3 regions of the Clostridium sp. 1001283B150225_161107_B6 genome follow, and region 1 is predicted to be linked to each of the others. Evidence: riboswitches for the same ligand, from Rfam matches in the RefSeq annotation. Region 1 holds a riboswitch; each other region holds the start of a gene.
The links. Region 1 has a riboswitch for glycine ahead of I2H39_RS16670 (PTS sugar transporter subunit IIC). Riboswitches for the same ligand answer to the same signal wherever they lie in the genome.

Region 1 (4,121 bases):
GACTTCTCCTGCGCGCTGAAGCTGGCCATGCCCCTTTCCGTGCTCTCGGCCATGCGGGAGGCCAGCAGCTACCATATTACGGTAAAGGGCGGCAAATACATGGAGGCAGTGGCTGCTGCGGACACCATTGTCTTTGACAAGACAGGAACCCTGACAAAGGCCAGGCCCCAGGTGGCGGATGTGGTGGTATTCAACGGCATGAAGAAGGATGAGCTGCTGCGGATTGCGGCCTGCCTGGAGGAGCATTTTCCCCACTCCATGGCCAACGCGGTTGTCCATGAGGCGGTGAAACGGGGGCTGGTTCACAAGGAGATGCATTCCAGGGTGGATTATATGGTGGCCCATGGCATAGCCACCTATGTGGGCGATGAGAGGGTGGTGATAGGAAGCTATCACTTTGTATTTGAGGATGAGGGATGCAGGATACCGGAGGATAAAAGGGATGAGTTTGACAGCCTGCCCGCGGAATATTCCCATCTCTACCTTGCCATCGGAGGAAACCTGGCAGCTGTAATCTGCATTGAGGACCCGCTGAGGGATGAGGCGGATGCTGTCATTGCCGCCCTTCACAGGCAGGATATAACCAAGATTGTTATGATGACAGGGGACAGCGAACGCACGGCTGCCGCCATTGCCAGGCGTGTGGGAGTGGATGAATACGATTCAGAAGTCCTTCCTGAGGACAAGGCCAGGTTTGTGGAGGAAGAAAAGAGAAAGGGCCGCAGGGTTATTATGATTGGCGATGGAATCAATGATTCGCCGGCCCTGTCGGCTGCCGACGCTGGAATTGCCATCAGCGAGGGGGCTGAGATTGCCAGGGAGATAGCAGATATCACCATCTCCGAGGATAACCTGTTCCAGCTGGTGACACTGAGGGCCATCAGCCGGGGACTTATGGACCGGATTGACCGGAACTACCGGTTTGTCATCGGTTTTAACCTGGGCCTTATTCTTCTGGGAGTGGGAGGCGTCATAACCCCGGCCACGTCAGCCATGCTCCATAACACCTCCACGCTGGCCGTCAGCTTAAAGAGCATGACCAATCTTCTGGACTGATTTTTCGGGGCGTATACGGAGAAAAAATAAAATCCCCCTTCCTATATTTTACAATTAATTTAAGAATGGCAGAGAGTAAATGGACATCCGTTTATTTTCTGTCATTTTTTATGGACTATTTTGTGCCAAGTGCATAAAAACACATGCGGATTTTTGTGAAAAAGAAATGAACTGAACATAATTCTATTGCTTTTTTCTATGTTTGATGTTAAAATATAAACAAAGTTAATGACAGACCGGTTGATGAATTCGGGAGAGCTTACCGTCAGGTAACGCCGAAGGGGATGCGCAAACTCTCAGGCAAAAGAATCGAATTCGGACGGGACTCTGGAGAAGGTCACTAAATTGTGAATACCGATGAAGCAACCTGCGGCATAGCAGCAACCGCGTCAGGGAAACTTTCAGGTGAAAGGACAGAGGCAGACATCTACGCTATGTTTATGTCTGTCTCTGTTTTTTTGCAATTTTGGGGACTTCTTCGTTACCTGCATTGCGAAAACTCTACCAAGGATATACCTTAGCTTAAGAGCTATCACAGCGGTAACGGCGGTCTGTGGTGGGAAGCGGCCAAGGGATATCTGCGGAGAGCAAAAAACAGGAGGAACGTAGATTTATGACAATTATTACGGGGTTAGGATTACTATTATTGACGCTGGCAGCATTCTCACTTTTCAGCATGAAGGCACCCAAAGGTTCAGCGGCCATGTCGGGAATGGCCAATGCAGCAGTTGCAACTTTCCTGGTGGAGGCTGTCCACAGGTACATATCCGGAGATTTGCTTCACCTGGCATTTCTTGGAGAGACTGGTACCATATCGGGCAATATGGGCGGTGTGGCAGCGGCAATCATGGTACCGATTGGCATGGGTGTGAATCCTGTGTTTGCGGTAGTTGGAGGCGTTGCATTGGGGGGATACGGCATTCTTCCGGGATTCATCGCAGGATATGCAATTGGCTTTCTTGCACCGTTTATTGAGAAGCACCTTCCGCCGGGCCTGGATTCCGTGCTGGGAGCCCTCTTGATTGCGCCCATTGCCAGATTCATTGCTTTCCTGGTGGATCCGGCTGTAAATGCAGCCCTGGCTCACATCGGCGGCATGATTACGGCAGCTACCGAGCAGTCCCCCATTCTTATGGGACTTCTGCTGGGAGGCGTCATCAAGATGATTTGTACGTCGCCCCTCAGTTCCATGGCCCTCACCGCCATGCTGGGACTCACGGGACTGCCCATGGGCATTGCAGCCATTGCCTGCTTCGGCGGTTCCTTTACCAACGGCGTTATCTTTAAAATGCTCCACTTCGGGGATAACAGCAACGTAGCAGCTGTTATGATGGAGCCATTGACACAGGCGCATATTATTACAAAGCATCCCATACCGATTTACTGTTCCAATTTCTTCGGGGGAGGCTTTGCGGGAGTAGCCGCCGCATTCCTGGGCATCATCAACAATGCCCCGGGAACCGCTTCTCCCATACCGGGACTGCTGGCGCCCTTTGCCTTCAATCCGCCGTTAAAGGTACTGATGGCACTGCTGCTGGCCGGTATCAGCGGCACCCTGGCAGGCGTTGTGGGAGCCATTGCTTTCAAGAAGAAATATGATATGAAGCCGGAATTATCAGTCATTAATTCATTTGATGAGTAATAAGGAAGGGCGGGAACAGCCGGATGAGGAAACTTGTCCGGCTGTTTTTTTGCTCATGTTACAAAAGAAACAATATTAATAATTATTATTAATATTGTTTCTTGACAAACAGCCGGTGATTTGGTAAAATATAACTAAGTTAGTTAAAACTAATAAAGGAGCGGCACTTAAATACCAATATAAACCAAACCGCTGTAACCTGAATGGTTTGCCGGGTTATCAGCAAGATTATCAGAGAAGAACAGCGGGAGAACACCTAAAAACTATCATAAATAACAGGAGGAAACAATATGTCATTAATTGGAAAAGAAATCAGCGATTTTACAGTACAGGCCTATGCAGGCGGAGCGTTCAGGGAAGTAAAGAAATCAGACGTATTAGGCAAGTGGGCCGTATTCTTTTTCTATCCGGCGGATTTTACCTTTGTGTGCCCCACTGAGCTGGAGGACCTGGCTGATAAGTATGAGGATTTTAAAACAGCCGGCTGCGAGATATACAGCGTGTCCTGCGACAGCCATTTTGTCCACAAGGCATGGCACGATGCATCCAAGACCATCCGGAAAATCAATTACCCCATGCTGGCAGACCCCACGGGCAGACTGGCCAGGGATTTTGACGTGATGATAGAGGCGGACGGAATGGCTGAAAGAGGAAGCTTCATTGTGAATCCGGAAGGTAAGATTGTGGCCTACGAGGTTATTGCAGGCAATGTGGGCAGGAATGCGGACGAGTTGTTCAGACGTGTCCAGGCATCCCAGTTTGTGGCAGAACACGGCGACCAGGTGTGCCCTGCAAAGTGGCAGCCCGGAGCAGACACTTTAAAGCCAAGCCTGGATTTGGTAGGACTGATATAGGACAGCTGCCGGCACAGAGGACAGGTGCCCCGGGACCGGGGATTTTACAGCGGTGGGAATATTCTTTTCCACGGCGTTCCCGGCGGCCACGAGTTTCATTCCTTTGTGGTGGCCCTGTACCATATGGCAGGTCCCTGTTGGGGAAGGCGTAGGCAGAAATGGGGAGAGACACATCCTGCCGCCATAGTCTGTAGCACAACTGGCTCCACCAGGCTTACAGCCAGACAGTGGTCTATCTTTAAGCAGATTTACAATTTTCTGTATATGAAAGGATTGTTCTGAATTGTTAGAAAGCAGGCTCCGGGATGCAAATCCCAGAGCCGCTTTGTCTGCAGCAGTCTGAGGTGCTGCTGCAACAGCACCTTTTCTGCATAAAGGTCCCCGGGTTTAATGGAGGAACCTGGCAAAGGAGAGTTCACAGCCTCCGCCTGCCCGGCGGAAAATGTTGACGGCCCTGGACATAACATCGGAGTAATCCTGATTGCCTGTCTCTATTTCCAGATAGTCCAGGCCTGTACTGAAATGGGCCTGCTTGATATCGGGAAGCTCACTTATTTCCCGAAGGATTT
Region 2 (4,121 bases), on a different contig from region 1:
GACCTCGATAACGCCCGGGTTTGCAGCCGCGGAAATATAGGCTGTTGTTTTCTTTCTCTCCTTACACATGGCAATGGCTTCCGCCGCGGCTGTGGCGCCGTCATATATGGATGCGTTGGAGGCATCCATGCCTGTAAGCTCACAGAGCATGGTCTGATACTCAAATATGGACTGGAGGATGCCCTGGCTGATTTCCGCCTGATAAGGCGTATAGGCTGTGACAAACTCCTCTTTTGACGTTACACTTGAAACAATGGCAGGTATGTAATGGTTATAAGCTCCTGCACCTCTGAAAATATGGCGGAACACAACATTCTTACCGGCTATGTCCTCCATCCTGCTCTTAACTGCCTGCTCGCTGAGTCCTGAAGGGATATTGACCCCTTCCTTCAGCATTACCTCATCCGGTATATGGGAGAACATCTCCTCAAAGCTGGCAAACCCAATTTCACGAAGCATATCCTGCTGCTCCTGCTTCGTACCTGGTACATAACTTCCCATATAATCTCACCTCACCTCTCATGGGATGGAATACCTTCCCCGTCTTAATTTAATAAATCTCTGTTCCGGGCTAATCCGTATTCCAATTAATCCAGGGTCTTCACATACTCCTCATACTCTGCCGCGCTCATCAGCTGCGCTGTGCCGGTTACATTCTCCACCTTCATGAACCACGCCTCATAAGGCGCCTCATTGATGGATTCCGGAGCGTCCAGCAGACCCTCGTTGACCTCTGCCACCGTGCCGCTGACCGGTGAATACACATCCGAAACAGCCTTTACGGACTCCACATCTGCAAACGACTCTCCCTCTGTCACCTCGTCTCCTGCCTCGGGCAGGTTTACGAATACCAAATCCCCGAGAGCGTCCTGTGCATAATCTGACAGTCCCACTAAAACAGTGCCGTCCTCCAGGGTCTTTACCCACTCATGTGACTTCGCATACTTTAAATCTTCTGGAAAATTCATTCTTAATACCTCCTTGAACATGCTGTTCTTTATTATATTTATAAATCATACTTTTTATATCTGCTGTACCGTTACCGTTTATAAAATGGCAGCTTCACCACCTCTGCAGCCACGCGTCGTCCCCTTACATCCACTTCCAGTGCGGTTCCCGGCTCCTTGAATCCTATGTCAACCAGGGCCATGGCTGCCGGATATCCCAGGAACGGGCAGTGTGTGCCGGAGGTGGTCATACCCACCTGCTGTTCCCCTATGTAAACAGGCTGGTGCTCCCGGATGATGCCCCGTCCGGTTACCTTTAATCCCACACGTTTTCTGGTCAGAGGTCCCTTGTCCTGGATGGCCTGTTTTCCGATGAAATCATCCTTATCCATCTTCACAAAAATTCCCAGCCCTGCTTCCTTGGGAGAAATGGTATCATCCATCTCATGACCGTATAAAGGCATGCCGGCTTCCAGTCTCAGGGTATCCCTGGCGCCTAAACCGCATGGAATCAGTCCCTCGTCCTTTCCTGCCTCCAAGAGCAGTTCCCACATCTTAGGAGCATCCTCCGGTGCCAGATAAATCTCCACTCCATCCTCCCCCGTGTAACCGGTCTTGGATATAATGCATTTCATGCCGCCCACCATGCGGTCAAAAAGGCAGGTATAATATTTCTCAGGAATGTCCTCCTCCCTAGCCACCTTCTTAAGCACATCCATTGCCTTTGGTCCCTGCAGGGCCAGCTGCGCCACCTGGGAGGAAATGTCATCAAATACAACATCCCCCGACTGATGGGCCTTCATCCATGCATAGTCCTTATCCTTGTTGGATGCATTGACCACGATAAAATAGCAGTCATCCCTGACCTTATAGACAATCAGGTCATCCACCACGCCGCCCTGTTCATTGCACATGGGGCTGTACCTGGCCTGGCCCTCTGCCATGACCGTATAGTCATTGGTGAGAAGCATGTTCAGATTCTTAAGCGCGTCCGGTCCCTTGCAAATCACTTCCCCCATGTGCGACACGTCGAAAAGACCGCACTTGGTGCGTACTGCCATATGCTCCTCGATGACACCCTTATCGTACTGTACCGGCAGAAGATACCCTGCAAAAGGTACAATCTTGCCCTTATACTTTACGTGTGTGTCGTAGAGAGGTGTTTTTAACAAAACCTCCCCTGTTGCTTCTGTGCCCATAATCACTACCTCCTTCATGAAATTGTCTGGTCCTTAACAATATAAGATTATGAAAGCGCACGAACAAAAGATGTTCATGCGCTCTGTCCTTGGACCTGAAAGATTTGGCTTCTTCGGTGCTATGCTCTCCAGAGTATCGTCCGGTATCCGGTCCTTTTGCCTGAGAGTTTTCCGCTTCCCCTTCGGCGCTGCCCCCTGGGTGTCTGAATATACGTGGATATGCAGTTTCCCGCATCTCCTCTATCTTCCGCCCATGGCTGTCAGTCTCTCCCGAATCCATCTTCCGATGATATAAAATTGTCCGCAAACGCAATTCCCACCGGCTTGCCTTGTGCTAATCCCATACTAACACAGCCGGGATTTTCAGTCAATAGCTAAAAGGTGTTTAAATTTTAACACATTAATCGCATTTTTCGCCTTATTTTCCAAACTTATTTTCACGAATATTTTACGGTTTATTTAGAAAAAATACTGGTAATCTCCTATGAAGTAGTATATAATGAGCAAAGGTGATGAGGCGAAGGGGTTCCTTTGGCCTCATTCTTGTATGAGTACGGTTTTAACTGAGCAAAATCTCAAATGAAAGAAGGTGACAAGATGCATAAGTTTATGCGGACAGTAGGATTCAGTATGTACCAGAAAAAACAGGATATGGCGAAGCTTTTAAAACGCCTGGTAAAGGAAGCGGAGATGACCGGCCACCTGGCAGAACAGGAGGGCAGCCGCCTCTGTGAGCTGCGCGCAGAAGTGGCTCCCGGTATGGGAGTTGCCATGATAGGGGAGATGAGTCCCAAGGGTACGTTCAGCCGTGAATATTATTTTCCCTATGTCAAAAACCAGGATGTAAGTTCAGAGGCAGAATGTTCCATCCAGCGTCACACGGAGCGTGAAACTTATGCAGGCCTTCTTGATGAATACAGGGTGGGCATATCCCTGATTTTCTACATGGAGAATTCCATGGAGTACAGGATGCGCCGCAAAGCCCGTCAGCCTGTCCAGCCAAAGGGTGCTGCCCTTACGGGCCTGGCTGTTCAGGGAAAGGTGCTGCTGCCTGTGAATAAAACGGAAAAACAGGCCGAGGATTCCCGGCAGGCCGCCCAAAAACGCAGCAGCCTCCTGGAGGCAGCCAAGCACGGCGACGAGGATGCCATTGAGACCCTGACCATCGAGGATATCGACCTCTACTCCATGGTTTCCAGACGGATTGCCCATGAGGATGTATACTCCATCATAGAAACCTGTTTCATGCCCTGCGGCATAGAGTGCGACCAGTACTCCGTCATAGGGGAAATCACACAAATCAATACGATTGCCAACCGGATTACCAAGGAAGAGATATATGACCTGAAGCTGGACTGCAACGACATGGTTTTCCATGTGGCCGTCAACAAACAGGACCTGCTGGGCGAACCCAGGATTGGGCGGCGCTTTAAGGGGCAGGTGTGGATGCAGGGCACGGTGCTGTTTTAAGCGCGGGACGGAATATGGATTGGATATTCCCGGATATTGGTTCAAGGCGTCCCAGGGTGAATTGAGGATGTTTATTTAAAAATAGGACTTGATTTTTTTTAACACATAGGTTATCATATAAGGCGGACCGCATGAGTATCATACGGCCCGCCTTATATTTGTGTTTCTGTAGCTCAGCAGGATAGAGCGTCCGCCTCCTAAGGTTGTGCTCTACCAGCTGCCTTACGGGGAAAAGTGATCGTTGCCAGTCTCAATTTAATATAAGTCTCTGTAGCTCAGCAGGATAGAGCGTTCGCCTCCTAAGCGAAAGGCCGTGGGTTCGAATCCCGCCAGGGACGCCAGCAAACACGCCGAAAACCTTTGATTTATCAGGGTTTTCGGCTTTTCTTATTTCTGCGGCTTTTGTGGCTTTTTTGCAAAAAACCTTGGTTTGCTAACATTTGCTAACGAGATTTGGCCTTTTGCTAAGAAAGGCGGTAAGTCAGAGGTTCGATTTTTACCAAAG
Region 3 (4,121 bases), on a different contig from region 1:
GGTATCCCTGGCTCCCAGGCCGCACGGAATCAGTCCTTCCTCCCTGCCAGCTTCCAGCAGCAGCTCCCACAGTCTGGGAGCATCTTCTCCTGCCATGTAAATTTCCACCCCGTCCTCTCCGGTATATCCTGTTTTGGAAATGATGCAGGGGATGCCGTCTATGCGGCAGTCCTTTCTGAAGGTGTAGTACTTATCCGGGATATCATCCGGCTCCACCACCTTTTTAAGCACATCCAGGGCTTTGGGGCCCTGAAGGGCCAGCTGTCCCACCTGGTCGGATATGTCCTTCAGCTCCACATCTCCTGACACATGGTCCTTCATCCACTGGTAATCCTTATCCTTGTTGGATGCATTGACAACGATGAAGTAGCTGTTGTCCTTTATTTTATAGACAATCAGGTCATCCACCACGCCGCCCGCCTCATTGCACATGGGGCTGTATCTGGCTGTTCCGTCTTCCATGACCGTATAATCATTGGTCAGCAGCATATTTACATTCTTAAGGGCATCCGGTCCGCTTAACAGAATCTCGCCCATGTGGGATACATCGAAAAGGCCGCACTGCTCACGCACTGCCATGTGCTCCGCAATCACTCCCGTTTCATACTGGACCGGAAGAAGGTAGCCTGCGAACGGTACAATCTTTCCCTTATACTTTACATGCATGTCATACAGCGGTGTCTTTAATTCCATACTCTCTGCTCCTTTTTCTCCATGTTTTTACGGTTGCCCTGCAACCGCTTCCAACGGTTTTGCTTCACTTTATAGTTACCTTCCTGATTACCGGTACAGCGGATATTTGCCGCAGATTTTATCAACCTCTCCCCTGATGTAATCAGCCTTGGCTTCAAAATCAGTGGCTGCCAGCCAGATGCACTGGGCAATCTTTTCCATATCCTCTTCCTTCAGCCCCCTGGAGGTGACTGCCGGTGTCCCGATGCGCACGCCGGAGGTGACAAAAGGACTTCTGGGGTCGTTTGGAACCGTGTTCTTATTCAGGGTGATGTATACCTGGTCGCAGCGGTTCTGAAGTTCCTTGCCCGATACATCCATTCCCCTCAGGTCCACAAGCATCAGATGGTTATCCGTTCCCCCGGTCAGGATGTTGAAGCCCTGCTCCTTAAGGGCTGCTGCCAGGGCTGCCGCATTTCTGATGACCTGTTCCTGGTATGCCTTGAACTCCGGTTTTAATGCCTCTCCGAAGCAGACTGCCTTGGCCGCAATGACATGCTCCAGAGGTCCGCCCTGGATTCCCGGGAAAATGGCCTTATTGAAATTAAATTTATCTGCCGCTGCCTGGTTTGCCAGTATCATGCCTCCCCTTGGGCCTCTCAGGGTTTTGTGGGTGGTGGTGGTCACCACATCCGCATATGGGATGGGACTTGGATGAAGGCCTGCCGCAACCAGTCCGGCAATGTGGGCCATATCCACCATCAGGTAAGCGCCCACCTTGTCGGCCACTTCCCTGAACCGCTTAAAATCAATGGTCCTGCAGTAGGCGCTGGCGCCTGCAATGATTAACTTAGGCTTGGAGGCAACTGCTGTCTCTTCCAGCTTGTCATAATCTATGTAACCCTCCTCATTGACGCCGTAAGGCACAATGTTGAAATACAGGCCGGAGAAGTTAACAGGGCTTCCGTGTGTCAGATGGCCGCCGTGGTCCAGGTTCATGCCCATAACCGTGTCGCCCGGTTTCAGCATGGCCACAAACACCGCCATGTTGGCCTGGGCTCCGGAATGAGGCTGTACATTTACATAGTCGCATCCAAACAGCTTCTTTGCCCGTTCAATGGCAATGGTCTCCACCACGTCCACAAACTCGCATCCGCCGTAATAGCGTTTTCCCGCATATCCTTCCGCATATTTGTTGGTGAGAACCGTGCCCATGGCAGCCATCACCGGCTCCGATACAATGTTCTCAGAAGCAATCAGTTCCAGGTTCCTTCTCTGGCGTCCGCACTCTGCCTTGACCGCCTCCCCTATCTCCTTATCATATCCCTCAATAAAATCCATTACCTGTTCAACCATTGGTTCATATCCTCCTTTTATTTTTCATCATGGGCTTATCAACATGCCCTGCTCCACACCGTTTCCCGGTATCATCCCTTGACGCCGGATGATGCCGGATGGCTCTGCCTCCGAAACCATACCACCTCCCCTTTCGTACCGTGCGCTTTTTTGAAGTCCGCCGGATACATCCGCGGTCCGGATATCAAAAAAAGCGCACGAACAAAAATTTGTTCATGCGCTCTGTCTTTGTACCTGAAAGATTTGGCTTCGTCGGTGCTGTCGCTTTCCAGAGTTTCGTCCAGTATCCGGTTCTTTTGCCTGAGAGTTCTTCGCTTCCCCTTCGGCGCTGCCTGAGCAGTCTCTCCCGAATCCATCATCCGATTATATAAAATTGTCAACAAAAGCATTTCTTCTGGTCCTGCTTTGTGCTAATGTCATAGTATCACACTTAATATTTTCAGTCAATAGGTAAAATGTGTTTAATTTTTAACGCATTTTACCGTCAATCTGCTGTGTTTTTCATCTTATCCCTGTTCCATGTCCCCTGTTTTTTTGTCTGACTATGAGCTTAGGACAAGGCTGTTTCCCCGCCTGCTTTCCCCATACGAACAGCCGTTTCCTGCTCCTTTATGCACATGCGGCTGACCCTGTAGGAGTACAAAAGGGATAGGGTCATGACTATGGCCAGGGCTGCCACAATCATCCACGCAATATTGTAGGATCCTGTCAAATCATAGGCTGATGCAATCAGAGGGCCGCCGATGGCATATCCCACGCTGGGGAACAGACTCAGGAATCCATAGATTTCCGCATAATGCTTTGTGCCGAAGATTCCGCTGGTAATGACCGGCGCGCTTACGGTTCCTATACAGGTTCCGAATCCAAACAAAATTGCCATCAGATACAGGAAGGGCTGGTGTTTAATAAATATCAAACAAATAACTGAGAGAAAAAATATGGCATTCCCAAACAGTATGACTGCCTTCACTCCATACCTGTCATAAATATGTCCCAGTATGAGTTTTCCTGGAATGGCAATAAACAGGTACAGGGATGCAATGGAGGCCGCTGTGGTCGTGGCATATCCGGCGTCCATGACAGCGGCCGGGTGCTGGCAAAGGAATAACAGCAGTAAGCCAGACAGTTTCCGAGCATACATACCACCAGCGCCTTGTGCATGTATGGCTTTGACATGATTTTTCCGATGAACGGCGACATAAACGCCATCATCAGGGCTGCAATGGTACTGACCAGAGCATATGCGCTTCTGGTAAATCCCAGGTCCTTTGTCACCGGCTTTGTGAACAGGCTGGCGCAGCTCACCAGGGGCGCGTACCCCAGCCCCATTATCAGGATGCAGGTCAGCAGTATAAGCCAACCGTAAAAAAAACCTTTCTTTTCCGCTATATTACCCTCCCTCTATATGTATGTCCTACTGGTTGCCATGCAGTTCCAGCCATCTCATGGCTGTTCCGGCATAGATAGCCGCGCCTTTAACCAGGGCCGGCTCATGGAATCTCACCTTGGGATTGTGCTCCACATACCGCTTTGAGACATCCTCAATACCGGCTCCAATACACATATAGCTGGAGGGTATCTCCCGGGATATATAGGCAAAGTCCTCAGAGCCCATTACATGATAAGCGCAGACTGCCTTTATCTCCGGCTCCAGCTCCTTAATTGCCTCTTCCAATAATTCTCTATACATTTTTCTACCCCTTTCCTTCAGACAGGCCATGCTGTGTTTTGTCAGTTTTATGACTACTTCTCCAGAAAGCTGCTGGTCTCCCAGCCCTATTTAAGCGGAGTTCTCAAGAATCTGGAGGAGGAACTGGGCTGCCAGCTATTTAAGCGCAGCCATAACGGAATCCTGCTGACAGAAAAAGGAATAAAATTCATGGACAGCGCCCGCATCATACTGAATGAATACGAAAAGCTAAAACAGCTGTCCTGGGATGAGTCAGTACAGCCGCTGGAGATTTCCACCTATTTCGTATCCAATATCATGAGGCTCTTCCTTGAATTCAAAAAACAGTCCGCAGAACAGTTCCCGGACCGTCTCACAGAGATGGGGAATCAGGAGGTCATTGAGTCTGTCGCTGCAGGCCGCA

Region 2: it holds a riboswitch for glycine, as region 1 does, so the genes downstream of both, gcvT (glycine cleavage system aminomethyltransferase GcvT) here and I2H39_RS16670 (PTS sugar transporter subunit IIC) in region 1, are expected to answer to the same signal.
Region 3: it holds a riboswitch for glycine, as region 1 does, so the genes downstream of both, glyA (serine hydroxymethyltransferase) here and I2H39_RS16670 (PTS sugar transporter subunit IIC) in region 1, are expected to answer to the same signal.

What each region holds. Positions count from the first base shown of each region.
Region 1 covers NZ_JADNMD010000007.1:32,891-37,011, forward strand. Annotated here, with positions in the region: gene I2H39_RS16665 (heavy metal translocating P-type ATPase) at 1-1,056, shown strand, start outside; glycine riboswitch at 1,297-1,378, shown strand; gene I2H39_RS16670 (PTS sugar transporter subunit IIC) at 1,670-2,698, shown strand; gene ahpC (alkyl hydroperoxide reductase subunit C) at 2,989-3,552, shown strand; gene I2H39_RS16680 (hypothetical protein) at 3,940-4,121, opposite strand, start outside.
Region 2 covers NZ_JADNMD010000009.1:147,863-151,983, reverse strand. Annotated here, with positions in the region: gene gcvPA (aminomethyl-transferring glycine dehydrogenase subunit GcvPA) at 1-501, opposite strand, end outside; gene gcvH (glycine cleavage system protein GcvH) at 588-968, opposite strand; gene gcvT (glycine cleavage system aminomethyltransferase GcvT) at 1,040-2,146, opposite strand; glycine riboswitch at 2,285-2,429, opposite strand; gene I2H39_RS19625 (DUF3881 family protein) at 2,726-3,616, shown strand; tRNA gene I2H39_RS19620 (tRNA-Arg) at 3,881-3,957, shown strand.
Region 3 covers NZ_JADNMD010000019.1:43,209-47,329, reverse strand. Annotated here, with positions in the region: gene gcvT (glycine cleavage system aminomethyltransferase GcvT) at 1-693, opposite strand, end outside; gene glyA (serine hydroxymethyltransferase) at 781-2,028, opposite strand; glycine riboswitch at 2,307-2,387, opposite strand; gene I2H39_RS27665 (MFS transporter) at 2,579-3,169, opposite strand; gene I2H39_RS29370 (hypothetical protein) at 3,188-3,394, shown strand; gene I2H39_RS27660 (M20/M25/M40 family metallo-hydrolase) at 3,443-3,718, opposite strand; gene I2H39_RS27655 (LysR family transcriptional regulator) at 3,752-4,121, shown strand, end outside.